Regions from separate parts of the Priestia sp. YIM B13490 genome, predicted to be linked through region 2. Evidence: a T-box and tRNA genes for the amino acid it is inferred to sense, from the RefSeq annotation. Region 2 holds a T-box; the other holds one or more tRNA genes.
What was found. The T-box of region 2 lies ahead of pheS (phenylalanine--tRNA ligase subunit alpha). A T-box ahead of a tRNA ligase gene usually reads a tRNA of that ligase, here a tRNA-Phe.
Positions count from the first base shown of each region.

Region 1: it has a tRNA-Phe gene. The T-box ahead of pheS (phenylalanine--tRNA ligase subunit alpha) is inferred to sense a tRNA for this amino acid. The anticodon was not compared.

Region 1 covers NZ_JBHZOT010000006.1:28,497-44,874, forward strand. The annotation lists gene dnaB (replicative DNA helicase) at 1-1,246, shown strand, start outside; gene ACFX4R_RS18310 (adenylosuccinate synthase) at 1,434-2,720, shown strand; tRNA gene ACFX4R_RS18315 (tRNA-Lys) at 2,889-2,961, shown strand; tRNA gene ACFX4R_RS18320 (tRNA-Glu) at 2,977-3,048, shown strand; tRNA gene ACFX4R_RS18325 (tRNA-Asp) at 3,083-3,158, shown strand; tRNA gene ACFX4R_RS18330 (tRNA-Phe) at 3,163-3,235, shown strand; gene yycF (response regulator YycF) at 3,498-4,205, shown strand; gene walK (cell wall metabolism sensor histidine kinase WalK) at 4,212-6,119, shown strand; gene ACFX4R_RS18345 (YycH family regulatory protein) at 6,110-7,477, shown strand; gene ACFX4R_RS18350 (two-component system regulatory protein YycI) at 7,464-8,243, shown strand; gene ACFX4R_RS18355 (MBL fold metallo-hydrolase) at 8,262-9,056, shown strand; gene ACFX4R_RS18360 (S1C family serine protease) at 9,114-10,346, shown strand; gene ACFX4R_RS18365 (CxxH/CxxC protein) at 10,419-10,577, shown strand; gene rlmH (23S rRNA (pseudouridine(1915)-N(3))-methyltransferase RlmH) at 10,661-11,140, shown strand; gene ACFX4R_RS18375 (tRNA dihydrouridine synthase) at 11,310-12,308, opposite strand; gene ACFX4R_RS18380 (PhoX family protein) at 12,718-14,616, opposite strand; gene ACFX4R_RS18385 (class I SAM-dependent rRNA methyltransferase) at 15,140-16,339, shown strand.
Region 2 covers NZ_JBHZOT010000004.1:207,917-224,294, forward strand. The annotation lists gene ACFX4R_RS15420 (AMP-binding protein) at 1-449, opposite strand, end outside; gene ACFX4R_RS15425 (5-methyltetrahydropteroyltriglutamate--homocysteine S-methyltransferase) at 662-1,768, shown strand; gene ACFX4R_RS15430 (DUF350 domain-containing protein) at 1,920-2,327, opposite strand; gene ACFX4R_RS15435 (endonuclease MutS2) at 2,509-4,872, opposite strand; gene polX (DNA polymerase/3'-5' exonuclease PolX) at 4,892-6,604, opposite strand; gene ACFX4R_RS15445 (CvpA family protein) at 6,803-7,360, opposite strand; gene zapA (cell division protein ZapA) at 7,357-7,617, opposite strand; gene rnhC (ribonuclease HIII) at 7,761-8,675, shown strand; gene pheT (phenylalanine--tRNA ligase subunit beta) at 8,709-11,123, opposite strand; gene pheS (phenylalanine--tRNA ligase subunit alpha) at 11,137-12,171, opposite strand; T-box leader at 12,226-12,461, opposite strand; gene ACFX4R_RS15470 (TrmH family RNA methyltransferase) at 12,510-13,274, opposite strand; gene sspI (small acid-soluble spore protein SspI) at 13,415-13,621, shown strand; gene ACFX4R_RS15480 (M42 family metallopeptidase) at 13,678-14,763, opposite strand; gene ACFX4R_RS15485 (dUTP diphosphatase) at 14,841-15,329, opposite strand; gene ACFX4R_RS15490 (hypothetical protein) at 15,462-15,839, shown strand; gene ACFX4R_RS15495 (DUF1294 domain-containing protein) at 15,858-16,118, opposite strand; gene rplT (50S ribosomal protein L20) at 16,179-16,378, opposite strand, start outside.

The DNA of each region.
Region 1 (16,378 bases), on a different contig from region 2:
TGAAGATTTTTACCGGGCATCGCACCAGAAAATCTTTACATGTATGCTGAAACTTTCTGACCAAGGTGAACCGGTTGATTTGGTAACGGTAACGTCTGAATTAGCTGACCAAAAAATCCTAGAAGAAGTTGGCGGCGTATCGTATTTAAGTGATTTAGCTAACTCTGTTCCAACGGCTGCAAACGTAGAGTATTACGGTAAAATCGTAGAAGAAAAGTCGATTTTACGCCGTTTAATTCGTACTGCAACGCATATTGCTTCAGAAGGATATGCAAGGGAAGACGAAGTGGAAGTTTTATTAAATGAAGCGGAAAAAAACATTTTAGAAGTAGCACAGCGTAAAAACAGCGGTGTGTTTCAAAATATCAAAGATGTACTTGTACAAACGTACGATGATATCGAAGTTCTTCACAATCGAAAAGGTGACATTACAGGTATCCCAACCGGGTTTAGTGATTTAGATAGAATGACAGCAGGGTTCCAGCGAAATGATTTAATCATTGTAGCGGCCCGACCATCGGTAGGTAAAACGGCTTTTGCCTTAAATATTGCGCAAAACGTTGCAACGAAAACGGATGAGAACGTAGCCATCTTCAGTTTAGAGATGGGTGCTCAGCAGCTTGTTATGAGGATGCTGTGTGCCGAAGGAAATATTGATGCACAAAGGCTGCGTACAGGTTCGCTTACAGCTGATGACTGGGGAAAGCTCACGATGGCAATGGGATCTTTGTCCAATGCAGGGATTTATATTGATGATACACCGGGTATTCGTGTAGGTGAAATCCGTTCTAAGTGCCGTCGCTTGAAACAAGAAGGCGGGCTTGGGATGATTTTAATTGACTACTTACAGCTCATTCAAGGAAATGGACGAAGCGGAGAAAACCGACAGCAGGAAGTATCTGAAATTTCGCGTGCGTTAAAATCTTTAGCTCGTGAATTAGAAGTTCCTGTTATCGCCTTATCACAGCTTTCCCGTGGAGTAGAGCAAAGACAAGATAAGCGGCCAATGATGTCTGATATCCGTGAATCCGGAAGTATTGAGCAGGATGCCGATATCGTAGCTTTCTTATATCGTGAAGACTATTATGAAAAAGATACAGAAAATCAAAATATTATCGAGATTATTATAGCCAAGCAGCGTAACGGTCCAGTTGGAACCGTACAGCTTGCCTTTGTAAAAGAGTACAATAAATTCGTTAATCTCGAGCGGCGCTTTGATGACGCAGGAGTGCCGCCTGGTGCATAAAACCTCTCAATATGAGAGGTTTTATTTTATTGTTATCGCATTCGTTCCGCAAAATACGATATATTTGTAATAACTTTTGTTAAATCGTTCGGATTTAATTGACTTTAGTGTGATAAATTGATACACTTATCCATGGTTAAATTATGTCGTAGTGAGCTGTTGCTTACTAAGCGGAGGTGCTTAAGATATGTCTTCAGTCGTTGTAGTAGGAACACAATGGGGAGATGAAGGAAAAGGGAAGATTACAGACTTCCTATCAGAAAATGCAGAAGTGATTGCACGTTACCAAGGTGGGAACAATGCAGGTCACACAATTAAGTTTAATGGTGAAACTTATAAGTTACATTTAATTCCTTCAGGTATTTTTTATAATGACAAAACGTGTGTAATTGGAAACGGTATGGTTGTCGATCCAAAAGCGCTTGTTCAAGAATTAAAATACTTACATGATCGCGGTGTAACAACAGAAAACTTACGTATTAGTAACCGAGCTCATGTGATTCTTCCATATCATTTAAAATTAGATGAAGTTGAAGAAGAACGTAAAGGTGAAAATAAGATTGGTACAACGAAAAAAGGTATTGGACCAGCTTATATGGATAAAGCAGCACGTGTTGGTATTCGAATTGCCGATTTACTAGACCGTGAAGTATTTGAAGCAAAATTAACACAAAACTTAGCTGAAAAGAACCGCCTTCTTGAAAAAATGTATGAAGTAGAAGGCTTTACATTAGAAGAAATTTTAGATGAGTACTATGAGTATGGTCAACAAGTTGCAAAATATGTTGTTGATACATCAGTAGTATTAAATGATGCGTTAGACGAAGGACGTCGTGTACTATTTGAAGGCGCACAAGGTGTTATGTTAGATATCGACCAAGGAACATATCCATTTGTTACATCTTCAAACCCAGTAGCGGGTGGAGTAACAATTGGTTCTGGTGTAGGTCCATCTAAAATCAAACACGTTGTAGGTGTATCAAAAGCGTATACAACTCGTGTTGGTGACGGTCCTTTCCCAACTGAATTAACAAACGAAATCGGTGATCAAATCCGTGAAGTAGGACGTGAATATGGTACAACAACTGGTCGTCCTCGCCGTGTAGGTTGGTTCGACAGTGTAGTTGTACGTCATGCTCGTCGCGTTAGCGGAATCACAGATTTATCTTTAAACTCAATTGATGTATTAACGGGAATTGAGACATTAAAGATTTGCGTAGCTTACCGTTATAAAGGGGAAGTTATGGAAGAATTCCCTGCTAGCTTAAAAACACTTGCAGAATGCGAACCTGTATATGAAGAGCTTCCAGGTTGGACAGAAGATATTACGGGTGTGAAAACATTAGATGAGTTACCTGATAACGCTCGCCACTACTTAGAGCGCGTGTCTCAATTAACAGGTATTCCTTTATCTATTTTCTCTGTAGGTCCAGATCGTACACAAACAAATGTATTACGTGGTGTATATAGCTAAATAAAAAAGGTTAGCTCCTCGTGAGCTAACCTTTTTTATTTATAATTGGTGCTTTGTTAACAAGATTTTTTAAAAAAGCTCAATAATAAAAAGAAAGTTTTAAAAAAACTATTGCATTCATATGAAATATCATGTTATTATAATAAGCGTCGCTAAGAGATATAACATGAGCCATTAGCTCAGTTGGTAGAGCATCTGACTTTTAATCAGAGGGTCGAAGGTTCGAGTCCTTCATGGCTCACTTTTGTTACAACGTGGCCCGTTGGTCAAGCGGTTAAGACACCGCCCTTTCACGGCGGTAACACGGGTTCGAATCCCGTACGGGTCATTTTAATATTTTTAATACATAGCATATAGACTGAGGTCCCGTGGTGTAGCGGTTAACATGCCTGCCTGTCACGCAGGAGATCGCGGGTTCGATTCCCGTCGGGACCGCCATTTTGGCTCGGTAGCTCAGTTGGTAGAGCAAAGGACTGAAAATCCTTGTGTCGGCGGTTCGATTCCGTCCCGAGCCATCAAAAAGCATGACTTTATTTAAAGTCATGCTTTTTTCTTTTATTTACATTTAAAAGAAAACGTTATTTGCTTTGTATCTCTTTTGTGGTAATATATTACTTTTGTATTTAGAGATGGTTGAAAATCATATATCTTCATGTATAGTAGAGGATGAACTTGTGACGTTTCAAGGGTTATCAAGTATAATAAAACTACGGTATTCAAACAGTATGAATACTATCTTTTATATTTTGCTTCAACTAATAAAGGAGAACGATGATCATGGATAAACGTATTTTAGTCGTAGATGACGAAAAGCCGATTGCAGATATTTTAAAGTTTAATTTGCAAAAAGAAGGTTACGAAGTATTTTGTGCTTATGATGGCGTAGAAGCACTTGAAAAAGTGGAAGAAGTACAGCCTGAAATGATTTTATTAGATATTATGCTTCCTCAGAAAGATGGAATGGAAGTTTGCCGAGAAGTGCGCAAAAAATATGATATGCCAATTATCATGTTAACAGCAAAAGACTCTGAAATTGACAAAGTTTTAGGTCTAGAATTAGGTGCAGATGATTATGTAACTAAGCCGTTTAGTACGCGTGAATTATTAGCACGTGTAAAAGCTAATTTACGTAGACATCAGCAGGTAGCTGTTCCAACGGAAGAAAGCGAAACGAATGAAATTACGATTGGAGCACTTGTTATTCACCCAGATGCTTATATCGTGTCTAAGCGCGGAGAAACGATTGAACTGACTCACCGTGAATTTGAGCTGCTGCATTATTTAGCGAAGCACATTGGACAAGTCATGACGCGTGAACACTTGCTTCAAACTGTATGGGGTTATGACTATTTTGGTGATGTGCGTACGGTAGATGTAACAGTTCGAAGATTACGTGAAAAAATTGAAGATAATCCAAGCCATCCAATGTGGATTGTAACAAGACGTGGAGTAGGCTATTATTTACGCAGCCCAGAGCAGGAGTAATTTTAGATGAAGAAAGTAAGGCTCCTGCAATCTATTCATTTAAAGTTTGTATTGATTTATGTGCTGCTCATTTTAATTGCGATGCAAATTATTGGGGTCTATTTTGCACGACAATTAGAAAAAGAATTAGTTAACAACTTTCGAACGTCTCTTCAAGAGCGGACAGACTTGCTGACGTATAATATTGGACAAGAAATGGTGAAAAATCGTGATGATGATTCACCCACTCTTGAGGAAGACTTAAAGACTATTTTACGAGATTTTGCTTCAAGACCCAATTTAGCTTCAAATGATATGAATGACATCTCTGAAGTAAGAGTCATTGACCAAAATAGAAGAATCATTGCTACATCGAACTCAAATCCTCAACAGATCATAGGTAAAAAGACTAATGATTTAGCGATTACAAATGCGTTGTTAGCAGGAACAAACTCTGATAATGTATTTGTTGATCAAAGCGGACAGCGAATCAGAGTTATGATACAGCCTATTCGTTTACAGGATAAAGTAGGTGCCAGTCAATCAAATTCAACTAATAAAAATGGAAAAGTTCAGTCTAGCGAAGAAATCTTAGGTGCTATTTACTTAACAGCTTCCATGGAGCCTGTTTACGATCAAATGAGTAATATCAATCAGATCTTTAAAGCAGGTACGGTGATTGCTCTTTTTATTACAGCTATTTTAGGCGTGTTTTTAGCTCAGACGATTACTCGTCCAATGTCTGAAATGAGAAAACAAGCACTTGAGATGGCCAAAGGAAATTTTACTAGAAAAGCTAAGGTATACGGGTATGATGAAATTGGTCAGCTAGCTCTCACATTCAACAACTTAACAAGAAAGCTTCAAGAAGCACAGGCAACTACAGAAGGGGAGCGCCGTAAGCTTAGTTCGGTATTAGCTCATATGACGGACGGCGTTATTGCCACGGATCGAAAGGGAAGAGTAATTTTAATTAATGATCCAGCTGCCGCTATGCTAAATGTTTCACGTGAAACGGTTTTGTCTGATCCAGTTGTTTCCCTACTAGATCTTGAAGAAACGCATACGTTTGAAAGCTTGCTCGCTAATCAAGAGTCATTAATTTTGGACTTTAGTACAAAATCGGATCCCTTTATTTTAAGAGCTACCATTTCCGCTATTCAAAAAGAGACCGGTTTTATTAACGGGATTATCATTGTCTTGCATGATATTACAGAGCAGGAGAAAATTGATCAAGATCGCCGAGAATTCGTAGCGAATGTTTCACATGAATTGCGTACGCCGTTAACAACGATGCGCAGTTATTTAGATGCGCTTGCAGAAGGAGCATGGCAAGATAAGGACTTAGCTCCAACATTTTTAAATGTAACGCAAACGGAAACAGAACGAATGATTCGTCTCGTTAACGACTTGCTTCAATTATCTAAGCTAGATAGCCAAGACTACCGATTTAGTCGTGACCCAATCAATTTTGTGAAGTTCTATCATTACATCATTGATCGCTTTGAAATGACAATTGAACAAGGCATTTCGTTCGTGCGCGACTTGCCAAATGAAGCAATCTATGTCGCTATCGATCAAGATAAAATTACACAAGTATTAGATAACATTATTTCCAATGCAATAAAATATTCACCTGAAGGCGGAACCATTACATTTTCAATTGCTCAGCATACGCATGAAATTGTTGTGAGCATTAAAGACCAAGGTATGGGAATTCCAAAATCAAATTTAGCTAAAATTTTCGAACGTTTCTATCGTGTAGATAAAGCACGAACGCGTAAATTAGGCGGAACAGGATTAGGGCTTGCTATTGCCAAGGAAATTATTGAAGCACATGATGGACGTATTTGGGCAGATAGTCAGGAAGGAAAAGGAACAACGATTTACTTTACTCTTCCGATTGAAAGTGAGAATGATGACGAATGGGAATGAGATATGAACATATCAAAACGGCCATCTTAGTTGTTCTCGTCGCTTCCAGTTTAATTATGACGTATCATATATGGACGTATCAGCCTTCTTATAAGGTCATTTCAAAAAATCAACATTTGCAGGAAGTTGAAGTGAGTTCAAAAAGTAAAATAGAAGATCATATTCTTCCAACAGAAGTTCTCTATCATCGAAACGATAATCACTACATGTCTCACGACGAAGATGATGTAAACAAATGGGTAAATGAAATGAAAAAGTGGAAATTTTCGAACGTGACGGACGTTTCGGATGCTATTTCTCCTGATGGATTTTTAAATTATGTCCATGGCAGTAATTCTATTGAAGTGCTGTATCCAGACGCGCTGCCTTTGAAAACATTTCAACAGCTTTTTTCATTTTCTCAAACGTCTTTGCCTAATCAAACATTTGACCGTGTACTCATTAAAATTAAGCGTACACCTTCATTTTTCGTGAGCGTGTATCTTGTGAATTATGAGCAAAAAAAGATTTATTCGGTTACAGTCAAGAATTTGGCCAAAGATGATATCAAAGAATTAGAAGATAAGATGAAACGTACGTATGCCCCGAGCTTTGTATATAAAGAAAACAAAAATCGGTATATCTTCCTTCCAGAAAACAATATCACGATGAATAGTGAAGTCTACTATACGAGCATGAGGCATTTAGATATTGAAAAATATAAGGAAGCGCTTTTTAACAACCCAGACTATGCACGGAAAGAAACGTCTACAAACCGAGATGTCTACACCGAAGGTACAAAAGTGATTAATGTTAATACGAAGACAGATGTGATGGAATATGTGAATCTTGTAAATTCCACGACCGAAGTAATGGAAGATTATAATTTAATAAACCGCAGCTTTAGCTTCGTTAATGACCACGGCGGCTGGACGGAATCTAATTACAGGTTCAACAGCTGGAATCGTATTACAAAAGAAATTAGCTATCGTTATTATAAAGATAACTATCCAGTGTACAGCAATCAGGGAATGACTGAAATATATCAAAGATGGGGAAATGCGGAGATTTTAAATTACCGTCGTCCTCTTTATCGTTTTGTGAGAGTACAGGATTCGAGTGTAGAAAAGCTGCAGTCATCTCAAAAGGTGATTCAATTAATTGAAAAACACCAAAACTTTGACCCGAATCTGTTAAAAGATATTTCAATAGGCTATCAGCTAGAAGAAGTCTCCCAGCAGCCAAAAACCGGTGAAAAGACGGTTGAGTTTAATTCTAACTCTGTCAAACTCGTTCCTTCTTGGTTCTATTATTATAATAGTAAGTGGTATCGAATTGCACCGCCGACCGAAGGAGGCGATAACGATGGATTGGAATAGAACAAAAACCATCTTTATTTTCACTTTCTTGATCCTTAATATTTACTTAGGCTATCAGATTTTTAAAACTCATCAAGAAGATCAGTACTCTCTATTTGTGGAGTCGAGCGTTGAAGAACAATTAACGAGTGAAGGCATTGAATATAAACATTTACCTGTAGATGTGAAGGAAGCTTCGTCGTTAAATGCTAAAAGCAAACTGTTTAAAGATGAAGATTTAAAAAAGCTTAAAGAACAAAAAGCAGCGCTGCTTGAGGAAAAAACAATTCGAAGTGTACTAGACAAACCTTTTTCAGTACCTGAAAAAAGTCCCGAAGCAAAGCTAAGTCAATTTCTAAAACGGTATGTGCTCTCGGGTAAGGATTATGAGCTATGGAATGTTAACAAAGAGAAAAAAACAGTTACATTCTTTCAACAATATAAGAAGCATAAAATCTTTGATAATGAAAATGGCATGATTATTGCTCATTTAAATGATAAAGGTGAAATTATTTCGTATGAACAAACAATGCTAGGTTCTGTGAAAACGTTAGATGATGAGCAGGATGTTTTAACGCCTTTAAAAGCATTAGAAAATTTGTTTTTGAAGGGTGAATTGAAAAAGAAAGATTCTGTAACAAAAGTAGAGTTTGGGTACTATACGTTTGATCTGCCACTACTAAATTCTCAAGTTTTAGCACCAACTTGGCACATTGTTGTAAATGGAGATACGAGTTATTTTGTAAATGCCTTTGAAGGGCAGATTATTAAAAAAGGAAATAAATAAGTATTTGGAGTGAGATAAATGAGCCTGCATTTCAGCGTGCTAGCGAGTGGGAGCACAGGAAATGCGATTTTAGTAAGTGATGGAGAACATTCCTTACTAGTTGATGCAGGGCTGAGCGGAAAACAAATGGAAGCTCTATTTCAACAAGTAAATCGCAATATCCCGGATTTATCAGGAATTTTAGTGACTCATGAACATAGTGACCATATTAAAGGACTAGGTGTTCTGGCACGTAAATATAAGCTCCCTATTTTCGCAAATGAAAAAACGTGGAACGCAATGGATGGCTTGATTGGCAACATTGATACAGAACAGAAGTTTCACTTTGAAATTGGCCAAACGAAATCGTTTGGTCAATTGGAAGTGGAGTCTTTTGGCGTTTCGCATGATGCTGCAGAGCCTATGTTTTATGTCTTTCATCAAGGATCTAAAAAATTAACCCTTATTACGGATACCGGCTATGTAAGTGACCGCATGAAAGGTACGATTAAAAATAGCGATATGTACGTATTTGAAAGCAATCATGACGTTGAAATGCTGAGAATGGGGCGATACCCTTGGAGCATTAAAAGACGAATTCTAAGCGACGTGGGACATGTATCAAATGAAGACGCGGCTCTTGCAATGGCAGATGTGATTGGAGATCAAACCAAACGCATTTACTTAGCGCATTTGAGTCAAGACAATAACATGAAGGAAATTGCCCGCATGTCGGTTGCACAAGTGTTACAACAGAAAGACATCAATGTAGAGGACAATATTCTCCTATGTGATACTGATCCAAAAAGACCAACTGATATTGTTTATGTATAGTCTCTAGAAAGGAAGCGAAAAATAACTTCATTTAGTACGTGAATGCAGACATTCACGATGATAAATGAAGGGTTCGGTGATAGTGTGGAACATTATGATGAAGGCCAAGAGCCAAATAGTCGGCCGCCTAAACGCCGCAGAGGATATTTCGCTTCTGCTCTGATTGGAGCAATTATAGGTGCACTTATTGTACTGCTTCTTATGCCAGCCTTGGTGAGGAACGGGATTTTACCAGATGGGTGGATGACGGATGAAAATAGAGATGAACAAACAGGGTCTACCATTCAAAAGTCAGTATCTCTTGACGTCACTACGGCCGTCACAAAAGCTGTTTCTGAAGTCAATGCAGCAGTTGTAGGAGTTGTAAACATTCAGAACTCTGAAAGCTTTTGGAATGATGAACGAACTGATGCCGGGACGGGCTCAGGTGTTATTTACAAAAAACAAGGCAACAAAGCTTATATTGTGACAAACTATCATGTCATTAAAGGCGCTAACGAAATTGAAGTGAGCTTCAGTAACGGTACAAGGGTATCGGCTAAAATTCTTGGCAGCGATGATTTAATGGACTTAGCAGTTCTTGAAATTGACGCAGGCCACGTGACAAAAGTGGCTACCTTCGGAAATTCTGATAAGCTTAAAGCTGGTGAACCAGTGATTGCTATCGGAAACCCGCTAGGCCTTCAATTTTCTGGCTCCGTTACACAAGGAGTTGTCTCAGGGGTTAACCGTGTCATTCCTCAAGATTTGAATGGCGATGGAAATCCTGATTGGCAATCAGAAGTTATTCAAACAGATGCCGCCATTAACCCTGGTAATAGCGGGGGTGCTCTTGTTAATATTGATGGTGAATTAATCGGTATTAATTCCATGAAAATTGCTCAAGAAGCAGTAGAAGGCATTGGTCTTGCGATTCCAATCAACATGGCTAGGCCCATTATTAATGACTTAGAACGATATGGTGAAGTCAGACGTCCGTATCTTGGAGTTAGTACACTATCATTAAGTGAGGTATCAGGGTATCATTTAAAAGAAACCCTTAAGTTACCGCATGATGTAGTAAACGGAGTCGCTGTTCTAAAAGTTGAGCCAGGTTCGCCAGCCGCTAAAGCCGGATTAAAGGAATATGATGTGATTGTTGAGTTAGATCACAGCAAAGTAAGGGACATTGCGACACTTCGCAAACACCTCTACATTGAAAAAGAAATTGGCGATAAAATGAACGTAACGTTCTATCGCGATGGCAAAAAGAAATCCACAGAAGTAAAATTAACGCGTCAAATGAAGTAAAATAAAGTTATCCACAGGGGATAAACTCCTGTGGTTTTTTAATGAAAAGAATAGAGAAAGGAAGATAAATACATGAAGATATATTGCTGTTTAGAACATACAGAACTAGCGCTGGATGTAATGGTAGATGAGATTGAGCTAGCGCCGGTTTTTGAAAAAATAGAAAATTCCACTGACAAAAAAAGCTGTGAATATTGTGAAAATGAAGCTGTATATGTAGTAGGGAACTAATATTCTTATACAAAATGTGGATATAACATGTGGATATGTGGATAATATCTGTGGATAAGAGATAAAGGAGAGGAGAATAGCCTGTGAATATCTCTATTATAACCATTGGAAAGCTAAAAGAAAAATACTTAAAACAAGGTATTCAAGAATATTTAAAGCGTTTATCAAGCTATGCAAAAGTGGAAATTATTGAGCTTGCAGATGAAAAAGCGCCAGAAAACTTAAGTGAATCTGAAATGGAACAGGTAAAACAAAAAGAAGGAGAGCGCATCTTAGCGAAAATCTCAGACGATACTTATGTGATCGCATTAGCTATTAACGGAAAACAAAAGTCTTCCGAGGAACTCGCAAAAGAAATTGATTCATTAGCTACCTACGGAAAAAGCAAAGTAGCGTTTGTCATTGGCGGGTCGCTTGGTTTAAGCAGCGAAGTAATGAAACGCTCAAACGCAGCCCTTTCTTTTTCAAAGATGACGTTTCCTCATCAGCTTATGCGCCTAGTATTAGTAGAACAGATTTACCGAGCTTTTCGTATTATTCGAAATGAACCTTATCATAAATAGATCGTGTGGATATTTTTTCATTAAAAGCTGAGGCAGAAGGAAATGTAAAACCTTCTGCCTCAGCTTTTATCATATGTGGATAAATAGCATACGTCTATAAAAAAGAACAAGAGGTTCTTCTCTCCGATAAAATGTTAGAACAATTGAGTTTAAACAAACGAGATCTTATTTAAGAAACAGAAAAACCTTCGTCTTCTTTCACTCCAGCTCTGTCTTTAAACTCATCAAGCAACGCACGCACTTCGTCAGTTGTTTCCGTGCTCATGAGTAGATTTCTTAATTCACTTGCACCGCGGAATCCGCGAACGTAAATTTTGAAAAAGCGTCGAAGCGGTTTGAAAGGGCGCGGCTCTAATTCTTCAGAATACTTATCATGAAGATCTAGCTGCAGGCGAAGAAGTTCTAATAGCTCTTCGCTTGTGTGCTCTTTCTTTTCTTTTTCAAACGCAAACGGATTATGGAAAATTCCGCGTCCAATCATGATTCCATCAATGCCGTACTTCTCCGCAAGTTCAAGACCTTTCTGGCGGTCAGGAATATCACCGTTAATTGTTAGTAGCGTATGAGGCGCAATTTCGTCACGAAGCTTCTTGATCTCCGGAATTAACTCCCAGTGCGCGTCAACATCGCTCATTTCTTTTTTTGTACGAAGGTGAATAGAAAGGTTCACGATATCCTGTTCTAAAATGTGCTTCAGCCAGTCGTACCACTCATCAACTTGCGTATAGCCAAGACGAGTCTTTACGCTTACTGGAAGCCCTCCAGCTTTGGCTGCCTGGATAATCTCAGCCGCAGTATCTGGACGGCGAATCAGACCAGAACCTTTTCCGTTTCCTGCAACATTCTGCACAGGACAGCCCATATTAATATCAATGCCGCGAAAGCCCATTTCGGCCATGCCAATACTCATTTGACGGAAGTATTCAGGCTTGTCTCCCCAAATGTGCGCAACGATTGGCTGTTCATCATCTGTAAACGTCAAACGTCCTTTTACGCTATCTTTCCCTTTCGGATGGCAGTAGCTTTCCGTATTCGTAAACTCTGTAAAAAATACGTCAGGTCGTGCTGCTTCGGTCACAACATGGCGAAAAACGACATCCGTCACAGCTTCCATCGGTGCCAAAATAAAAAACGGACGCGGCAACTCATGCCAAAAATTATCTTTCATCTTATATCTAAACCCTTTCTTTTAGGGGAAACATATTCCCAAAATTAAAAAGTGTAATTTCTTTTATAAGGTTGAATGCTAGTATAAACTTCAACCAATATATACTTTAATGGTATGGGAGGAAAAGTGCAAGGGAACGAGTGGTTTTGTTTTGCTGGAAATACTTATTGAAACAACTTTTATATCTAGTATTAGTGGGGTGTAAGCAATTAAAAGCAAGCTTGAAGGCATGTACCGGATACTCGCGAATAAATATCCTAAAGCATTTGGTTTGTGTGTAGGCACTTTCTCCAAGGATATTATAAAGTATTCACCATAATTATGATTACGATAAACGATTTTATAAATAACTTCGACTATATAAAAAACCACGTCTGTCACTGCACAACAGACGTGGCTTCATTACATATTAATGCTTTTTGTAAGGAGCGCCGTCCTTAGAAGGCAGTCCAGAAATGTATCCGACACCGCCAGTTTCTTGAATGCCGATGCTTTCTTTCATTGCATTAGCTAGCTCTTCTTTATCAACAGCGGTAATACTTTTGTCGCTGATGTCCTCGCCCGGGTGCTGATAGTTGCTTAGTACGTAGCGAGAGTTTTGAATGTTTTCTACTGCACGAAGTCCTGTTGCTTCTGCTCCCACTGGAACTGAAAGGATGCGTGATAGTTTTTTAGTTTTTACATTATAAGCCCATACGAAGTTGTTTGTATGCAGTGAGCTGTCTTCTCCGATAAACAGTGTATTTAAGTTATTTGAATACGTAAGGTTGTCAGGGTTGGCAATTTTATTTGGGTCCGCTGTATTACCGTATGCATCTGCTTTTTCTAGGTCTTGTCCAATCAGTAGCCCTTCCATGCTTGCAGGAACGTAGCGACTGTTAATCTTGCCGTTTGCTAGGTCTTTTTGATGCGATCCTAAGTTCAGCTGGTAGGTCACACCAGACTCTAATTTTGGAAGCTGGATATCATCTTGTACAGCGCCAGATTCTTTTAGCATGGCACTATTTTGGTAAGAAATAGCCATATACGCTTTTTTGTCTTTTTTGTTAACCGTTAGTCCTTCCATCTTGTTGAATTCAGATGTTGCACCTAAAATTGCACCGTATCGGCGTGATTCTAAAAAGGCAGCTGCTTTTTCCATATCAGGCTTTACTTTTAGGTATTCAACTTTTTTACTTGCAGCGGTTTTCACAGCTTTAAATCCTTTTTTAGGCTGGTCAGCTGTTTCAAAAATATCACTAAATTTTGTGCCTTTGTCGATTATTGTTTTCACTTCATTGTCTGTTGCATGGCCAAGCTTAATCCATTGAAGGTCGCCTTTACCTCCATTTTCTGTGCTCGTTTGTTTAAACTTTGCCGCATAAAGAGTTCCTGCTGAGAAGTCTTTTTCCTTATCTGCTACATACATAAACATCATGGTATTAGACCCATCGTCTCCAAAAAGAGCGGTTTTGTTATCTGGAAGTACCTGCATCATTTCGTGTGAAAAACGGCCTGTGCTGTAATGTTTTACGACGGATGCATGGCCGCTTTCATCCACTGAAATTTCTGGAATCCAGCCGTAGTAGTAAGGGTTTGCTTTTGACGTGTCGCCGAAATAAAGCTTAGCGAAGTTCGTGACGTCTTTATAAGAGCTGGATGAAGGATCTTCAAAAGCACGTGCATCGGGCTCATATTCTTCTGAACCAAGGTGAGTACCCCAATCCGTTGTAGAGCCATTACACGGCGTCCACAAACCATTTACATTGGAAAAATCAATTTTTTTAGCATGGTTGACCGTTAATTTTCCTGTTTTATCATCTCGGTCAACTTGTGTAAGCGTCATTGAAGCGGGAAGACCGGAAATCTCTTTTCCAGCATTATTAACAGATTCATATTCATAATGTGAAATAATATAAGACTTACCGTTGATGGTGATAAAGCTGTTTGAATCCGGTGCGTCTGATACGTACGGTGATGGCTTATCGGGAACGCTTCGGTCAATAATCGGATCCCCGTTTGCATCGATCGGTGTACCTGCGGCGATTAATTCCCCTTTATTATCGACAATTTTATCTTTTGAAAGAAAGAGCTGGTTATAGTTAAGCGGCGTTTCTTCAACGCTTCCATCTTTATACGTTACTTTTACAGATGCCTCTGTATACGTTTTAATCATATTTTCAATCGTAGTAGGTGCTTTCATTGGCTGAAACTCGACGCTTTTGATTTGTTTAGGATGTTGAACTGGGTGATGCTCTGCTGCAAAAGCAGAAGCGGCACTAGAAGCTAAAAGGGTGAGAGATAGTCCAAGAGATACTCGTTTTTTCATGGTTGATAACCTCCAAATTGTATTCATACACTTATTAAATCATTTGATTGTTGAGGAAATATAAAGAGAAGCGCTGGATTTGTTGAGCTGTTGTTAAGAACGTTGAACATTTATATGACAAGTTTAACTAGAAGTTATTCAGCTATCTTTCAGAATTTGTTCAGATAGCATTCAGCCGGACTTCACAGTGCATTCATGTGCCGCTCTTACAATAAAGACATAGCTAAAGGCGACAAGAAGCGCTTTGGCTCGTACAGCAAAATTGAAAGGTATTTTAGCAGAAAAAAACGTCACTCAGTTCGATGCTTATACGGGGCAAGAGTGCTCATAATTTTTTATCTTAAAACATAAAACATACATTTCATTTTTTATTCATATCAAGCAGAGGGTGTTTCAAGGCATCCTCTGCTTTTCTATTTATAACTAGAAACGGGGCTGTTTATCTATGTTAAGATAAATGTAGATTATTGTTGTAAAATGGATAGAACTAGAATGAAATAAATTAAATAGATAGGGTGTACACATGAGAAAAGAAGTACAAGTTATAGCCAAAGAAGCTTTTATTAAAAAAGTGAACAAGGGTTATCCACTCATTGAAAAAGATGCGCTTGTTGATGGTCATAAACTGCAAGAAGAAGGGGTTATTATTAACTTAGTCACTCCCAAGAATCAATTTTTAGCCAAAGGCTATTATGGAAAACAAAACAAAGGCTACGGATGGATTCTTACGAAGAAGAAAAATGAGCAAATTGACGCGGCGTTTTTTGCTAGAAAAATTCAGCAAGCTATTTCGTCTCGTCATGACCTTTATGCGTCTGAAGACACAACTGCTTTTCGCGTATTTAATAGTGAAGGTGACGGAATCGGTGGCTTGATTATTGATTATTATGACGGATATTACGTCATGAGTTGGTATAGTGAAGGAATTTATCAATTTAAAGAATACGTCATTGAAGCCTTAAAGTCTGCGCCTAACTTTAAAGGGCTGTACCAGAAAAAACGTTTTAACGTAAAGGGGCAGTATATTGAAGAAGCTGATTTTGTAGCAGGGGATAAAGGCGAATTTCCTTTAATTGTAAAAGAAAATGGTATTCGTTTTGCCGTTTACTTAAATGACGGAGCGATGGTGGGAGTCTTTTTAGATCAGCGAGACGTCCGTAAAACGATTCGAGATAACTATGCAAAAGGAAAGACCGTGCTAAATATGTTTTCGTATACAGGCGCATTTTCAGTGGCGGCCGCTCTTGGAGGAGCTGCGAAAACAACAAGTGTCGATTTAGCCAATCGCAGCTTGGCTAAAACAATTGAGCAATTTAGTGTAAATGGAATTGATCACGAAGCACAGGACATTATCGTAGAAGATGTTTTCAAGTATTTTAAATATGCGGTCAAGAAGAACATGACCTTCGATCTTGTGGTGCTAGATCCGCCGAGCTTTGCCAAGTCGAAAAAGCATACGTTCAGCGCGGCAAAAGACTACAAAGATTTATTAAAAGAAGCCATTGCTCTTACAAAGCCAAATGGTGTCATTGTAGCATCTACGAACGCAAGCAATTTTGATATGAAAAAATTCCATTCGTTTATTGAAAAAGCTTTTAATGAAAAAGGGGAACAGTACAAAATGATGGAGCAGTTCGCTCTTCCAGCTGATTTTAAAACAATAAAAGAATTTAAGTCAGGTAATTATTTAAAAGTCGTGTTTATTCAAAAAGTAAATCGCTAAATGCAAGGCTGCATGATGAATTCATGCAGTTTATTTATT
Region 2 (16,378 bases):
ACGTGTTTTATTTTTGTTAACGCTTTCATTTTTACTACACGCGGATATAGCAAATCGAGTGCAATAATCATGGTCGCTTCTGAATCATTAAGCTGATACTCTAACTCTCTTTCCGTATACAAAGGGTTTGTTTGAACGACTACTCCTCCGGCAAGCAGAACCGCATAAAAGGAAATGACAGCTTGAGGGCAATTTGGAAGCATAATGGCTACTCTATCCCCTCTTTTTAATCCCAGTTCAATAAGGTAAGATGACAGCTTCAGAGAATCTTGATGCAGCTGGGAAAACGTCATTTTTTTCCCTAGAAAATAGATTGCGCTTTTTTTAGGATCCTTTTGAACTGCTTCTTCAAAAAGCTGTGCTAAATTTTTTTGTTCATAATGAAGCCTAGCAGGTATTTCATCCGGATATTGAGAAAGCCATATCTTTTCGGTGGATTCCACACGCATCCTCTCCCTCAAAAAAAATAAAAAATTAGAATTTTCTAATTAAAATTATAGTTCATTCTTTTTTTAGATGCAATCGTTATTGAATGTTCTCTTTCCTACCTAATCACTCTTTCATCCTGCAGCGTAATAAATAAAAATTGGATTTACCCCTGTACATTATCCGAATTTTTTGTATATAATAAAAATTAGATTTTTTTAAGGAGCTGTATGAATTGACAACAACATTGACTAAAGGACCGTTCAAAGCAGATCACGTTGGAAGCTTTTTGCGTCCCGAGCGTATCAAACAAGCACGATTACAAGTGGAAAACGGGGAAATGACAAAGAAACAGCTTCGAGCAATTGAAGATGAAGAAATTCGTAAACTCGTAGAAAAGCAAAAACAAATTGGATTAAAAGCCGTCACAGACGGTGAGTTTCGCCGCGCGTGGTGGCACTTTGATTTTCTGTCAGAGCTTGTTGGCGTAGAACTTTACGAAGCAGAGTCCGGAATTCAGTTTCACGGAGTCCAAACAAAAGCTCACGGTATAAAAGTGACTGGAAAACTAGATTTTAATCACCACCCTATGATTGAAGATTATAAATTTCTTCATCAAGCTGCTGGAAAAGAACACGTAGCTAAGTTCACCATTCCAAGTCCTAATATGCTATTTTTCAGAGGTCATATTGAAGAGTCTTCTTACTCGGATACGGATGTATTTTTTGCTGATTTAGTTAAAACATATCAAAAAGCCATTCAAGCATTTTATGATGCCGGATGCCGCTATTTACAGTTAGATGATACTGCGTGGGCAGTCTTTTTCTCAGAAAAAGGACAAGAACAAATCGCGTCAAAAGGTTTCACGCCCCAAGAATTACTGAAACGTTTTACAAATGCGATCAATGAATCCATTGCGCATAAGCCAGATGATATGGTCATTACAATGCATATTTGCAGAGGGAATTTCCAGTCCACTTATACAGCAAGCGGCGGATATGAAAATGCGTCCAAAGCTATTTTCAGTCAGTTAAACGTAGATGGACTATTTTTAGAATTTGATGATGAACGCTCAGGAGGATTCGAACCTCTTCGACATGTAAAGCGAGATGATCTTCAGATTGTCCTTGGTCTTATCACATCAAAATTTGGAGATTTAGAAGATCCTGAAGCAGTGAAAAAACGAATTGCTGAAGCGGCAGAATTTGTTTCTCTTGATCAAATTTGTTTAAGTCCCCAGTGCGGATTTGCTTCTACAGAAGAAGGAAATTTACTAACTGAAGAACAGCAGTGGGATAAAGTAAAGCACGTGATTTCAATTGCTGAAGACGTATGGAAGTAGTCATTAAAAAAGCTGACCTGCTTTAAGGTCAGCTTTTTTGCTGTCATCATGATGTTAGGAAAAGCTATATAGATAAATAGATAAGACCAATAAGCATAAACACTCCGCATAAAACGAGTAAAATTTTCGCTAACTTCTCCATGACTCTCTCCTATCCTATCCCTGCTCCTATTACATAGGACATACCGATTGAAATAACAAGTGAAATAAACCCAACGGCTCTGTTATCTTGTTCAATTTCGTCATCGATTCGAAATTTCGGCGTCAAAAATTCGAAAATAAAATAGCTGACTAGTAAAAGAACGAATCCATATATTCCCCACCCTAGCATTCTTAACAAGTTGTCGTTATGCTCAATCGAATAGCGAAAAATATTAGCTAATCCAAATATTTTTCCACCTGTTGCCATCGCAACAGCCATATTTCCTTTTTGAATCTCTTCCCAATTCTTATACTTAGTAACGAGCTCAAACACAACAAGAAAGACGACAATGCTCAAGACAACCACGCTGTAATAAGCGGCGGATTCAATATACGGGTCTTTCCAAAAATCCCTCATTTTTGCATCACTCCTAATTTATATTACGCTCCACGTAATGAACTGACAGGTCTCTTTCCTTTACTTGTATCGTTCTTAAAAGAGATAGAAAACCCAGCATAGTCCATGAGCCATGTCGGATTTTCTATCTTCATATATGCTTGTTCAGCGCATCGACTGACACCTTTATTTCAGCACTCTTTTATTTAAATTCCACAACCGTAACGCCAGAACCTCCTTCAGAAGCTTCTCCGAAACGAATATTTTTGACAGAACGATGATTTTTCAAATATTCCTGTACACCTTTACGAAGAGCTCCAGTTCCTTTACCGTGGATAATCGAAACGCGCGGATAGTTGGCTAATAAAGCATCATCAATATATTTTTCAACTCGAATCAGCGCATTTTCATAGCGCTCTCCTCTTAAATCCAGTTCTAGATTTACATGATAATCTTTTCCTTTTACCGTAGCAAGCGGCTTCGTTTCTACAGGTTTTGGAGAACTGATATATTCGAGGTCTTTTTCTTTCACCTTCATTTTCATAATTCCCATTTGTACTTGCCATTCATTATTGCTTACTCGTTCCACAAGCGTTCCTTTTTGTCCCCAGCTTAAGACTTTCACTTCATCTCCAGCTTGAAGAGTGCGCTCTTGTTTTTTCGGCACAGCCGGTTTCTTTTTACTTTTTTCAAGAGTTGGAACTGCATCTTCTAGACGCTTACGCGCCTCAATCAATTCATGCTCTTTTACAAGCGCATGATTTTTTTGACTCATTTTACGCAAATCGCTAATGATTTTCTCTGCTTCTTCAGATGCTGCTTTAACTGTGGCTTGAGCTTTTTCTTCAGCTTTTTCGTACAGCTTATCTCGTTTTTCATTAAACTCAATAATCTGACTCTGTAATTCTTTATGAAGCTTCTGAGCCTCTTTTCTTAGCTCTTCAGCTTCTTCTAGCTCGTGTTCAGATTGACGACGGCTATCTTCAAGAGAGGCAATCATATTTTCTACTTTATTTGTTTCTGAGCCAATATAGCCTTTGGCACGTTCAATTACTTCAGCACTTAAACCTAAACGTTTTGAAATCTCAAAAGCATTGCTTCGGCCCGGTACACCAATCAGCAGCTTGTAAGTAGGGCTCAATGTTTCAATATCGAACTCTACGCTAGCATTGACCACTCCTTCACGGTTATAGCCGTACGCTTTTAATTCAGGATAGTGAGTAGTCGCAACTACGCGAGCGCCTCTTTCATATACTTGATCTAAAATCGAAATCGCAAGCGCTGCACCTTCTTGAGGATCCGTTCCTGCTCCCAATTCATCGAACAAGACCAGACTTTCGTGATCTACTTTTTGTAAAATATCTACAATGTTGACCATATGAGATGAAAAGGTACTCAAACTTTGTTCAATCGACTGCTCATCTCCAATATCAGCAAATACGTGTTTAAACACAGCCATTTCCGATCCATCCAGCGCAGGAATCTGCAAACCTGCTTGAGCCATTAACGTAAATAATCCAAGTGTTTTTAACGTTACGGTTTTACCGCCGGTATTTGGCCCTGTAATAACGATAGACGTATATTGATCACCTAGCTCAATATCATTGGCAACGACATCTTCCTGTGCAATAAGAGGATGTTTTGCCTTCACTAACTTAATATAGCCTCGATCGTTCATTTTAGGTTTTGAAGCTTTTAGCTCATGGCTATAGCGCCCTTTAGCAAACATGAAGTCCAGCTCACCTAACAGATAAACGTTTTGACGGAGTTCATTTGCCACTTCCGCTACCTGAACGGTTAAAGCAATGAGAATACGCTCAATTTCTTGTTTTTCTTTTACTTTTGCTTCTTGAAGCTCATTGTTTAACGTCACAATCGCCTGAGGCTCAATAAATAAAGTTGCTCCGGATGAAGACTGATCGTGCACAATGCCTCCATACGCACTGCGATATTCTTGCTTAACAGGAATAACAAAACGTTCGTTTCGAATGGTAACAATTGCATCTGACAACATTTTTTGAGCAGACGAGGAGCGAATAAGGCTCTCTAGCTTTTCTCGAATACGAGACTCCGTTGAGCGAAGTTTTTGACGAATGCCTCTTAGCTGGTCGCTTGCACCGTCTAGCACTGTACCATTCTCATCAATACTCATTTTAATTGTTTGTTCTACCTCAGGAAGAGGCATTAGTTTTTCGATATGTTCAGTTATAATTGGAAGCTGTAAATCTTCGTCTTCCACTACTTGCTCGATAAACTGCTTGACTTGTCTTGCAGCATAAATAGTGCTTGCTACATCAAGAAGTTCATTAGAGCTTAGCGTTCCCCCAATTTCAGCGCGCTTCACGCTAGGTCGAACGTCAAAAATGCCCCCTAGCGGTACGTTGCCACGCAATCGCAGCACGGTTGTAGCTTCATCTGTTGCTTCCTGCCATTTGACTACTTCTTCATACTGAGTCGAGGGAATCAAATTCGCTACTTTTTCTCGGCCTAAAGAAGAAGCTACTTTTTTCTGAAGCTGTTCCTTAACTTTATTAAACTCTAGTACATGAAAAATACGTGATTGCAAAACTGATTCCTCCTGTTGCTTATTTATTTCGATTTAAAAAGGCGGTTAATTCTTTGAGACTATACGTATTTAATACCGTTTCTGGTTTAAGCCAGCCTTTAATTCCAGTAGATATTCCAATTTCCATATGCTCTAGCATGTCTAGATTGTGAGCATCTGTATTAATAGCAATTTTAACTCCTGCCTCTTGGGCCTTTTTTATGTGTTCAGCGGCTAAATCTAAACGGTTTGGATTCGCGTTTAGTTCAAGAGCCGTTTTTGTTTCTTTAGCTAATTCAATCAACATATCAATATCTACATCATATCCGTTGCGGCGACCAATCAAACGACCGGTCGGATGAGCGATTAAATCTACATGAACATTGTTTAACGCTTGCTTTAAGCGATTCATAATTTCTTCGCGTGATTGCGAAAAACTAGAGTGAATGGACGCAATAACAAAATCTAGCTCAGCTAGCAGTTCATCATCATAATCAAGTGTTGCATCAGGCAAAATATCCATTTCAATTCCTGCTAGTATTGTAAAATCATCGAACTGTGCGTTTAAACGATTAATTTCTTCACGCTGTTTACGAATGCGTTCAGGCGTTAGACCGTTAGCTACTTTTAAATACTGAGAATGGTCTGTAATCGCCATGTACTCATAGCCTCGTGCGCGACATGCTTCCGCCATTTCTTCAATCGAATACGCCCCGTCGCTCCACGTGGAGTGCATATGCAAATCACCTTTTACGGCACCGTAGGTCACAAGGGTTTGAGGCTTTACAAATGCATCTACTTCCGTTCCATCTTCACGAAGTTCCGGCGGAATAAAAGACAGCCCAAAATGTTCATAGAATGCTTGTTCAGACTCAAAAGTCATAACTTCGCCTGTCTCCGCATTTTCAACGCCATACTCGCTAATTTTTTCACCGCGTTCTTTTGCTAATTGACGCATACGCACATTATGATCTTTTGATCCTGTAAAATGGTGAAGCGTTGTGGCAAACGCTTTATCTTCTACAAGCCGAAAATCCACAGACACATCGTACTCATAGGCTAACGTTACCGATACTTTTGTATCTCCATTTGCAATGATATCCTTCACATTTGGCAGCGATACTAGCTGTTCACGGACAGCATGAGGCTCAGCTGTTGAAATAATAAAATCAAGATCTTTTACGGTTTCCCTCATGCGGCGAATGCTCCCTGCTTGAGAAAAACGCTCAATGCTATGCATCTGTTTAAGGGCTTCTAAAATTTCTTCCGCTATTGGAAGCATAAAAGCAAGAGGCAAACGATCAGGACGCTTCCCAAACTCTTCAATGGCAGCGATAATTTTTTCTTCTGTCTTTTTACCAAAACCGCTTAGTCCCTGCACTCGATTTTCCATACAGGCCTGATGCAGTGATTCCATATCTCGAATATCTAGCTCTTTATATAATTTAGCGATTTTTTTACCTCCAAGCCCCGGCAGCTTAAGCAAAGGAATAAGTCCTTCAGGAACTTCTTGCTTTAGTTCTTCTAATACGCTTGACTCATTTGTTTCCATATACTCTGTAATGACTGCAGCCGTTCCTTTTCCAATCCCTTGGAGCTTGGTAAAATCCTCAATCTCTGTCAGCGTTCTTTCGTCCGTTTCTAGCGCTGCAGCTGCTTTTCGAAAAGCGGAAATTTTAAAAGGGTTATCTCCCTTTAATTCCATATATGTAGCAATTGTTTCTAACAATTTAATAATATCCTTTTTATTCATCTCTTTTCACCAGCCTATTATCATAATAACGAAACTTTCAAAAACATGATGAGTGACATATTTACTCTCTCAAGTTTTCATCTAGACATACTTTTATCCTCATGAAAACCGCAGATCAGACTGCGATAAAAAAAGAGGGTATCTCAAAAGTATTATGACACTTTCGACACACCCTCTCAACAAGCTATTGTAATTTCATTACATTACACCATACTGAGTCCACAAATCTTGAATCGCAGACGATAAGTATGGAGTATTTTGTACGATATTGATTGCAATTGAAGACTGTTGAATTGGCGTTTGAATTTCACTTACAGGAATCACGGCTCCAATGTATAACAAAATAAAAACGATGATATACACTTCAACGAATCCAAGTGCACCTCCGCCCCATTTATTTAACTGGCGCAGAATTGGCAATTCGGTTAAAGCCGTTAAAACAGAGCCTGCAAGGCGAAGTACAATGTGAGTAGCAAAAAATAAAATCGCAAATGCAATCATTCGATAAAAAGCGTCTTCTATTGTTCCAGAATCAAATACAAACGATGCGACACTTTGCTGCTGAATATTGTCCGGAAACGGAATCAGCAAGCGAAGTCGGCTTGCCAAATCTCCACTAAACATATAAGCGACGATAAACGAAACCGCAAAACTGACAATATGAATGAGCTGCAAAATAAATCCTCTTTTAAGACCTGTTACAAAGCCTAGAAGAAGCAATATAATTAAAATGATATTAAGCATTGACTCAGTCATTCCTCTTTTCCATAAAGTTTTTGTTCAAGTCTCTCATAGTCTTCTTTCAGTTTTATATATTCGTGTACAGCATTCACAGCTGTTAATACTGCTAATTTATTGATATCTAAAGAAGGGTTTTTAGTACTGATTTCACGCATTTTTTCATCCACTATAGAGGCGACAAGTCGAATATGGCTTGTACTTTCGCTACCGACGATGCTGTACTGCTGACCAAAGATGTCAACTGTCGCACGTGTTTTATCTTGTCTTGACACGAGAAAATCCTCCGTTCCACGAAAAATCCTAATCCCTATCATACCACGAAGAAGACTTCAATGGAAACATATCTATATTTAAGCTATCATAAGGGATAGTGCTTATAAAGTAAACTAAAATACCCCGAAAGGAGTGAAGCATTATGTCACATGCTGTTATTAAGGTATCAGCTGATAGAATAGCTAAAATGAAGCTTCATTACACATCCTATCTGCAGCCCAAACTGCCGCAGGGAAGTATTTTTTCGGCTAAAACTCCCGGCTGTTCTATCACTGCGTACCGCTCTGGAAAAGTACTTTTTCAAGGAAAAGAAGCTGAAACAGAAGCGTCTAAGTGGGGAGGCTCTTTAGATGCTGCGAAAAAGGCTCCTGTCTCACACCTCCCATCAAACTTCAGCTCACTATCAGTCATCGGTTCTGACGAAGTAGGGACAGGAGATTATTTTGGTCCTATGACCGTAGTTGCTGCCTATGTTCAAAAAGAGCAGCTTCCTTTGTTAAAAGAATTAGGAGTACGAGATTCAAAAGAGTTAACAGATGCTAAAATTATTGAAATTGCCAAGCAGCTTGTTTCTTTTATTCCCTATAGTTTGCTTGTTTTACATAACGAAAAGTATAATGCATTTCAAGAAAAAGGCATGTCACAAGGTAAAATGAAAGCTCTGTTGCACAACAAAGCTTTATCCAACGTGTTAAAAAAATTGGATCCTGAAAAACCCGATGCCATTTTAATTGACCAGTTTGTCGAAAAAAACACCTATTATAAACACGTGGTAAAGGAAAAAGAAATTATCAAAGAAAATGTCTTTTTCAGCACAAAAGGAGAAAGCGTTCATTTATCTGTAGCTGCTGCTTCCATTATTGCCAGATACGCATTTTTAAAACAAATGGATTTGCTGACGGAAAAGACCGGGATGGTTATTCCTCGCGGAGCTGGCGCACAAGTTGATATTGCCGCTGCTAAAATCATTAAGAAACATGGCGTGAATGCGCTGAACTCTTTAGCTAAAATTCATTTTGCTAATACGGAAAAAGCTTTAAAATTAGCTAAAAAATAAGAGATGTGGAAATCCACATCTCTTTTCTTATTCTTATGAACGAAGCGTTGCACCAAATTCTTTTTCTACAGCCTCTAACACTGCACCATGTGCTTTTGCTACTTCTTCATCAGTTAATGTACGTTCAGGATCTAAGTATCGTAAAGAGAAAGCTACAGATTTCTTGCCTTCTTCCATACGCTCGCCTTCATATAGATCAAATACCGTCACGTCTTTTAAAAGTTCTCCGCCCGTCGTATAGATGACGCGCTGAACTTCTCCTGCAAGAACGTTTTTATCTACCACAAGTGCAATATCACGTGTAATAGATGGGAATCTTGGAATAGCTGAATAACGAACTTCTTCGACATCTGCAGCTAATAGCTCTTGAAGGTGTAATTCAAATACGTATGTTTCACGAAGACCATACTGTTTCTGAGCAACAGGATGAACTTGACCTACGTATCCAATTTCTTTTTCATCTAACCATACAGCCGCTGTACGTCCAGGGTGCATACCGTCTTTTTTAACAGGAGCATATGAGATTCGTTTCTCCAAACCAAGCTGTGCAAATAACCCTTCTAGTACACCTTTAATCACATAGAAATCAACGACTTTCTTTTCACCTTGCCAGCCGTGAGCATGCCATAGACCCGTGATTGCACCAGCTACGCGCTCCTGCTCATCCGGTAATTCTCCTTCACCTTTAGATAAGAACACTGAGCCTGTTTCGTATAGCGCAATAGAATCCGACTGGCGAGCATTATTATGCTTCACTGCTTCTAGCAAATGAGGCACTAAGCTTTGACGAAGGATGCTGCGATCTTCACTCATCGGCATTGCTAGACCAATCGTACTTGTTGCATTTAGTGCAAACTGAGTAGCTTTTTCAGCGCTCGTTAGCGAATATGTTGTTGTTTGTGCTAGTCCCGCACCTTCTAAGAAACGGCGAACTTTACGGCGTCCAAGCTGATACTCTGTTAGTCTTCCTGGAGTTGCCACTGTTACAGGAAGCGTTGTAGGAAGGTTGTCATAGCCATACATACGCGCTACTTCCTCGACGATATCTTCTTCAATTGTAATATCGCCTCTACGAGTTGGCACTGTTACAACAATGGTTTCGTCTTCCACTTTGTTTTCAAATTGAAGACGGTTCATAATGTCTTGTACTTCTTCCATTGATAGCTCTGTACCAAGCACATCGTTAATACGGCCAAGTGACACAGCTACAACAGCAGGTTCCACAGTTAGTGTATCTACTTCTACAGTACCGCTTACCACTTCACCTGAAGCGTATTCAGCCATTAATTCTGCTGCGCGGTCAGCAGCTACACGCGTACGGTTAGGATCAATTCCTTTTTCAAAACGAGCGCTTGCCTCACTGCGAAGACCGTGGTCTTTTGAAGCTTGGCGAACCGTTAAGCCTTTGAAGTAAGCTGATTCAATGAGAACATTTACCGTATCGTCTTTTACTTCGGAGTTCGCTCCGCCCATTACACCTGCAAGAGCTACCGGCTCACTGCCGTTTGTAATGACAAGCTGATTGCCTTTTAATACGCGCTCTTGATCATCAAGTGTTACAAACTTTTCGCCTTCTGACGCGTGACGTACAACAATTTCTTTTGAACCAAGACGATCATAGTCAAAAGCATGCAGCGGCTGGCCGTATTCAAGCAAAATATAGTTGGTAATATCAACAACGTTGTTATGAGGTCGAATACCAGCTGCCATTAAACGCGTTTGCATCCATAATGGTGACGGAGCAATTTTTACGTTTTTCACAACGCGCGCTACGTAAAGCGGATTGTCTTCTTTTGCCTCTACTTTAACGGAAATATAATCAGCTGCTTGCTCATCAGACGTTTGCACGTTTACTGACGGATACTTCACTTCACGACGTAAAATAGCAGCCACTTCATGTGCTACGCCTAACATACTTAAGCAGTCTGAACGGTTTGGTGTTAGCCCTAGTTCTAATACTTCATCGTTTAAGTTTAATGCATCTAGTGCATCCGCTCCTACTTCAGCATCGCTTGGGAACACGAAGATGCCTTCTTGATAATCTTTTGCCACAAGCTTGCTTTCAATGCCAAGCTCTTGAAGAGAACAAATCATACCGTTCGATTCTTCACCGCGAAGCTTAGCACGCTTGATTTTAAAGTTACCTGGAAGTACAGCTCCCACTTTTGCAACCGCTACTTTTTGACCTTGTGCCACGTTTGGTGCTCCGCACACGATTTGAACGATTTCTCCTCCGCCAAGATCTACTTGACAGCGGCTTAATTTATCAGCATTTGGATGCTGTTCACGTTCTACAACGTGACCAATTACCACTCCGCTGATGCCTTTATTTAAGTTTTCTACACCTTCAACTTCAATTCCACTTTTTGTGATTTTATCTGCTAACTCTTCTGCCGTTACGCCTGATAAGTCAACATACTCTTGTAACCAACGATAAGATACAAACATCGTAGCCCCTCCTTTATACTTGTTTAAATTGATCTAAGAAACGAACATCATTTGTATAGAAATGACGAATATCATCCACGCCGTGTTTTAACATAGCAATACGCTCTACACCGATTCCAAAAGCAAAACCACGATATTTAGTTGAATCGTATCCAGCCATTTCAAGGACATTTGGATGAACCATGCCAGCTCCTAAAATTTCAATCCAGCCTGTTTGTTTACATACATTACAGCCTTTACCTCCACATTTTGCACACGATACGTCTACTTCTACAGACGGCTCAGTGAACGGGAAGAAACTTGGACGAAGACGAATTTCACGGTCTGCACCGAACATCTTTTTCACAAATACTTCAAGCGTGCCTTTTAAATCGCTCATACGAATGTTTTCGTCTACTACAAGACCTTCAATTTGCATGAATTGATGAGAATGCGTAGCATCATCGTCATCGCGGCGGTACACTTTACCCGGGCAAATAATTTTAACAGGTCCTTTGCCTTCATTCTTGTTCATAACACGAGCTTGAACAGTTGATGTATGCGTGCGAAGAAGCGTTTCTTCCGTAATATAAAACGTATCTTGCATATCACGTGCTGGGTGACCTTTTGGCAAGTTCAGCGCTTCGAAATTATAGTAGTCCTGCTCTACTTCCGGTCCTTCTGCTACTTCATAGCCCATTCCTAAGAATAAATCTTCTACTTCTTCAACCACGCTTGTTAGCGGGTGATGCGTACCTGCTTTAACAGGGCGTCCTGGAAGCGTTACGTCGATTGTTTCTGAAGCAAGTTTACGCTCTACCTCAGCTGCTTCTAACGCCGTTTGTTTTTCTTCAATTTTAGATGCAATAGCTTCACGCACTTCATTTGCAAGTGCTCCCATTACAGGACGCTCTTCAGCTGAAAGTTTTCCCATACCGCGAAGCACTTCTGTGATAGGGCCTTTCTTTCCTAAATAAGCTACGCGTACGTCGTTTAATTCTTTTAAAGCACTTGCTGCTTCGACTTTTGCAATTGCTTCTTGTTGAAGTTCTTGTAAACGTTCTTTCATCACTTATTCCTCCTTTTAACGTAAAAAATGACAAATAAAAAAACCTCCTCCCAAAAAAGGGACGAGGATTAGTCGCGTTACCACCCTTGTTAACTATATACACAGACGTATACAGTTCACTTCATTCAAGTTAACGGAATCTCCGGAACACCTTTACATCTATGTAAGATGGTCTAAGTGTCAACTCAAGAGGTGAATTCACTTATTACATTTATAAAAATGCTTTCAGTCGCGGCATTTTCTCCCTGCATAAACGGACATAAGCTACTGCTCTCTTTCATCGTTTTTTACATATGTAACTATTGTATTATTATAGTGAAAACACGTTCTCGATGCAACTACATTCCGCGTAAATAATAAAGTAAGATTCCAGAAGCGATGGCAACATTTAGCGACTCGCTCTTTCCATAGATGGGAAGGTACAGATTCTGATCCGTTTGTTCCAGCACTTTCTCGCTTACGCCGTTTCCTTCATTTCCCACAATCAGCGCAAATTCGTTTGAAGGTTTTACGCATGAGTAGACCTTTCCATTTTGTAGAGACGTGCCGTAAACTGCTATTCCTCTTTCTTTTAACAGTGAAATCATTTCGAGTAAATCGCTTTTTACAATTGGAAGATGAAAAATAGCTCCTTGCGTTGAACGAACGACTTTTGGGTTGTACACATCCACGCTGCCCTCTCCAACGATAATAGCGTCCACTCCGGCAGCATCAGCGGTTCGAATAATCGTACCTAGGTTACCTGGATCTTGCACCGCATCTAAAAGCAATACTTTCTGTGCTGTATGAATGATTTCTGCATGCTTCGTTTGAAAACACACAGCGATAATTCCTTGAGGTGTTTCGGTGTCAGATAATAATTTGATTATTGCTTCGTTGACAACGGTTATTTCAATACCGTCTATGTTCCACTGTGCTGGCACTTCGATCGATTCGCGTATAATTAGTTCCTTTACGCAATCCTTATTTTTGATAGCTTCTTCGACTAAATGAAAGCCTTCTACCATAAAAAGGCCCTGCTTATCACGGTCTTTTTTATTATGCAGCTTTTTCCACGCTTTTACCTGCGGATTTTTAACTGAATCAATTTGTTTCACAAACATAACTCCTTTATCTATATAAAAATAAATAGTTCGATTACATTTTGCTCAATAATCATTAGATAAGTTTCACTTTATTGTACATAGAAATCGCAAAGAAAACAAAAACTATTGGTAACTTTACGATAGCTGAGGTGAAAATGATGGATCTTAATTTACGAAATGCTGTTATTGCAAACGTTTCAGGAAACTCAAAAGAAGAGCTTGAAGCTACAATTTCTGACGCTATTCAAAGCGGCGAGGAAAAAATGCTCCCTGGACTTGGTGTTTTATTTGAGGTGCTTTGGGAAAAGTCTCCAGAATCAGAAAAAGAAGAAATTCTGACAACGCTTGAAAACGGTTTAAAATAAATAGCCTTGTCCTATGTACAGCAAAAAGCTCATTCTCCTAGGAGAATGAGCTTTTTTTAATTATACGTAATTGCGTTTACCGTATTTCGGTCTAAGCGTTTAATTACTTCCGCAATTAATTTAACTGCATTTTCATAATCATCACGATGAAGCATCGCTGCATGAGAATGGATATAACGAGTTGCGATCGTAATTGAAAGTGCTGGCACCCCGTTAGCTGAAATATGGATAGAACCTGAGTCCGTACCGCCTCCAGCGATTGCATCAAATTGATATGGAATATTTAATTCATCTGCCACATCTACCACTGTATCTCGAAGTCCTTTATGAGAAACCATGGAAGCATCATATAAAATGATTTGCGGACCCTCTCCCATTTTAGAAGATGCTTCTTTATCAGAAACACCAGGTGTATCTCCAGCGATGCCGACATCAACAGCAAATGCAATATCCGGTTCAATAAAGTTAGCGGATGTTTTTGCACCTCGAAGTCCAACTTCTTCTTGCACCGTTCCTACACCATACACAACATTTTCATGTGTTTCATTTTTTAAAGCTTTTAATACATCGATAGCGATTGCACAGCCGATACGGTTATCCCAGGCTTTCGCTAGCAGCATCTTTTCGTTGTTCATAACCGTAAATTCGAAATAAGGCACAACCTGATCACCAGGTTTCACTCCCCACTCCGCTACTTCTTCTCTGCTAGAGGCACCAATATCGATGAACATATCTTTAATGTCAACTGGCTTTTTACGAACTTCTGGAGGCAGGATATGAGGAGGCTTTGAGCCAATAATCCCCGTTACCTCTCCTTTAGATGTAACGATGGTTACGCGTTGAGCAAGCATCACTTGAGACCACCATCCGCCTACCGTTTGAAAACGAATAAAGCCGCGTTCATCAATTTGAGTCACCATAAAGCCTACTTCATCTAAGTGACCGGCTACCATAATTTTAGGCCCTTGTTCGTTGCCCACTTTTTTTGCAATCAAACTGCCTAGCCCATCCGTCGTTACTTCATCTGCATAAGGTGCAATATATTTCTTCATAACCTCACGCGGTTCACGCTCATTGCCAGGAATTCCTTTTGCATCTGTTAGTGCTTTAAGCATCGTCAATGTTTCATCTAACTTTGTCATATGGATTACCCCTTTCATATGTATACCTCTATTATAGCTAAAAAGAGGTTGAAGTAAAATTTCCCATCCCTTTATTTCTAGTATCCTTGTTCTTGGCGTTTAAAATTCACTTCATTTTTTGAGATGTACGCCTTTTCAATATGTTCAGCGGAAAAACCAAACATATCGCCAAGCGTCATGTAAGATACAAACATGTCCACATAGTTTTCTTTCGACTGATCCTGCTCGAAAGCAGCAACTTGTGCAAATACCTGTAAAAATTGTGCTGTTTTTGAATCACTTGCTTTTGCATCTGGTAACTCAGTTAAATCATCGTATCCTTTTTCAATCCCTAAAGAAAGGATAAAATGTACACCGTCCACAAATTCTTCTAAAATAACAGCGTCTTCAGCCGGAGGTTTGACGCTCCAAAATTTGAAGCAGCGCGTTTCGTTTGCCAGCTCTCCCATTTCGACAAGCAGTGCTAAAAGCTTTCTCGGAATCAAATCTTCCTTATGAAGCTCATGCTTATCCTCTATATGCTGATCCAGCTGGCGCTGCATGGTAAATAGCTGTTGTAAATTCAATGTAATCACTCCTGTAATTATGTATATCTTCTTCTTTTTAAACCAATAAAGAAATTATATCAAAAATCATGAAACTTTTTAGAAACTCGAACGTAAAGTAAGAAAACTGTGCCTTGTAAAGGAGGGAGCGTTATGTTTGTTATTGTTATCGTTCGCGTGTTCATTTTCGCGCTTGTTGCTTACACACTATTAAAGCTGGTTCAGCATTTTCGCAGTCCAAAGCGGAAGCTTGTAGCAGCTCAGGAACATCAGCAATTTTTTGTCGTTGACGAAAAAACGAATATCCGCAAAAATTTTCTACTAACGTATAAAGGTATTTTATTTGAAGGAGAAAAATACAGCAATCCCAATGAACCAGAATCTTTGTCAATTACAATGGTGTTAACAGATCCATCTCGATTACATGAACTGCAAAAGCAAGATTTCAAGCTACTGGAAAGCCACGTACACGACATGTATCCAAATGCTCCTATTCGCTGGAAAAGCCCCGTTCGAGAATTTTTACACTGAGCACAACATCATTTGTGCTCAGCTGATAACAAAAAAGAAAAGTAAATCAAGAGCAGCAAGAATAGGAAAACCTACTGTAAACGATGTGTGCTTCGTTTTATGACGATAGCAATACATACCAATTAGTCCTCCAAGAGCTCCTCCGATAGCAGCTACCGTCCACAGTGTGCTTTCGGCAATTCTCCACTCATGTCTTTTCGCTTTTTGTTTATCTCTATACATCATTCCTACCCCTACTATATTAATAACAATAAAATAGGTAAGCAGCAGTTCATTCATGATATGTCCTCCGATAGCAAAAAAGCCTCATCATCTAAAGATGACGAGACTTTATATTCATTACTTATCTAAGCCTTTTTTAGCAGCAGTTGCTAATTCAGCAAATGCTTTTTCATCAGCTACAGCTAAGTCAGCAAGCATTTTGCGGTTAACTTCAATACCTGCTAATTTTAAACCGTGCATTAAACGGCTGTAAGAAAGACCGTTCATACGAGCAGCTGCATTAATACGTGTGATCCATAATTTACGGAAGTCACGTT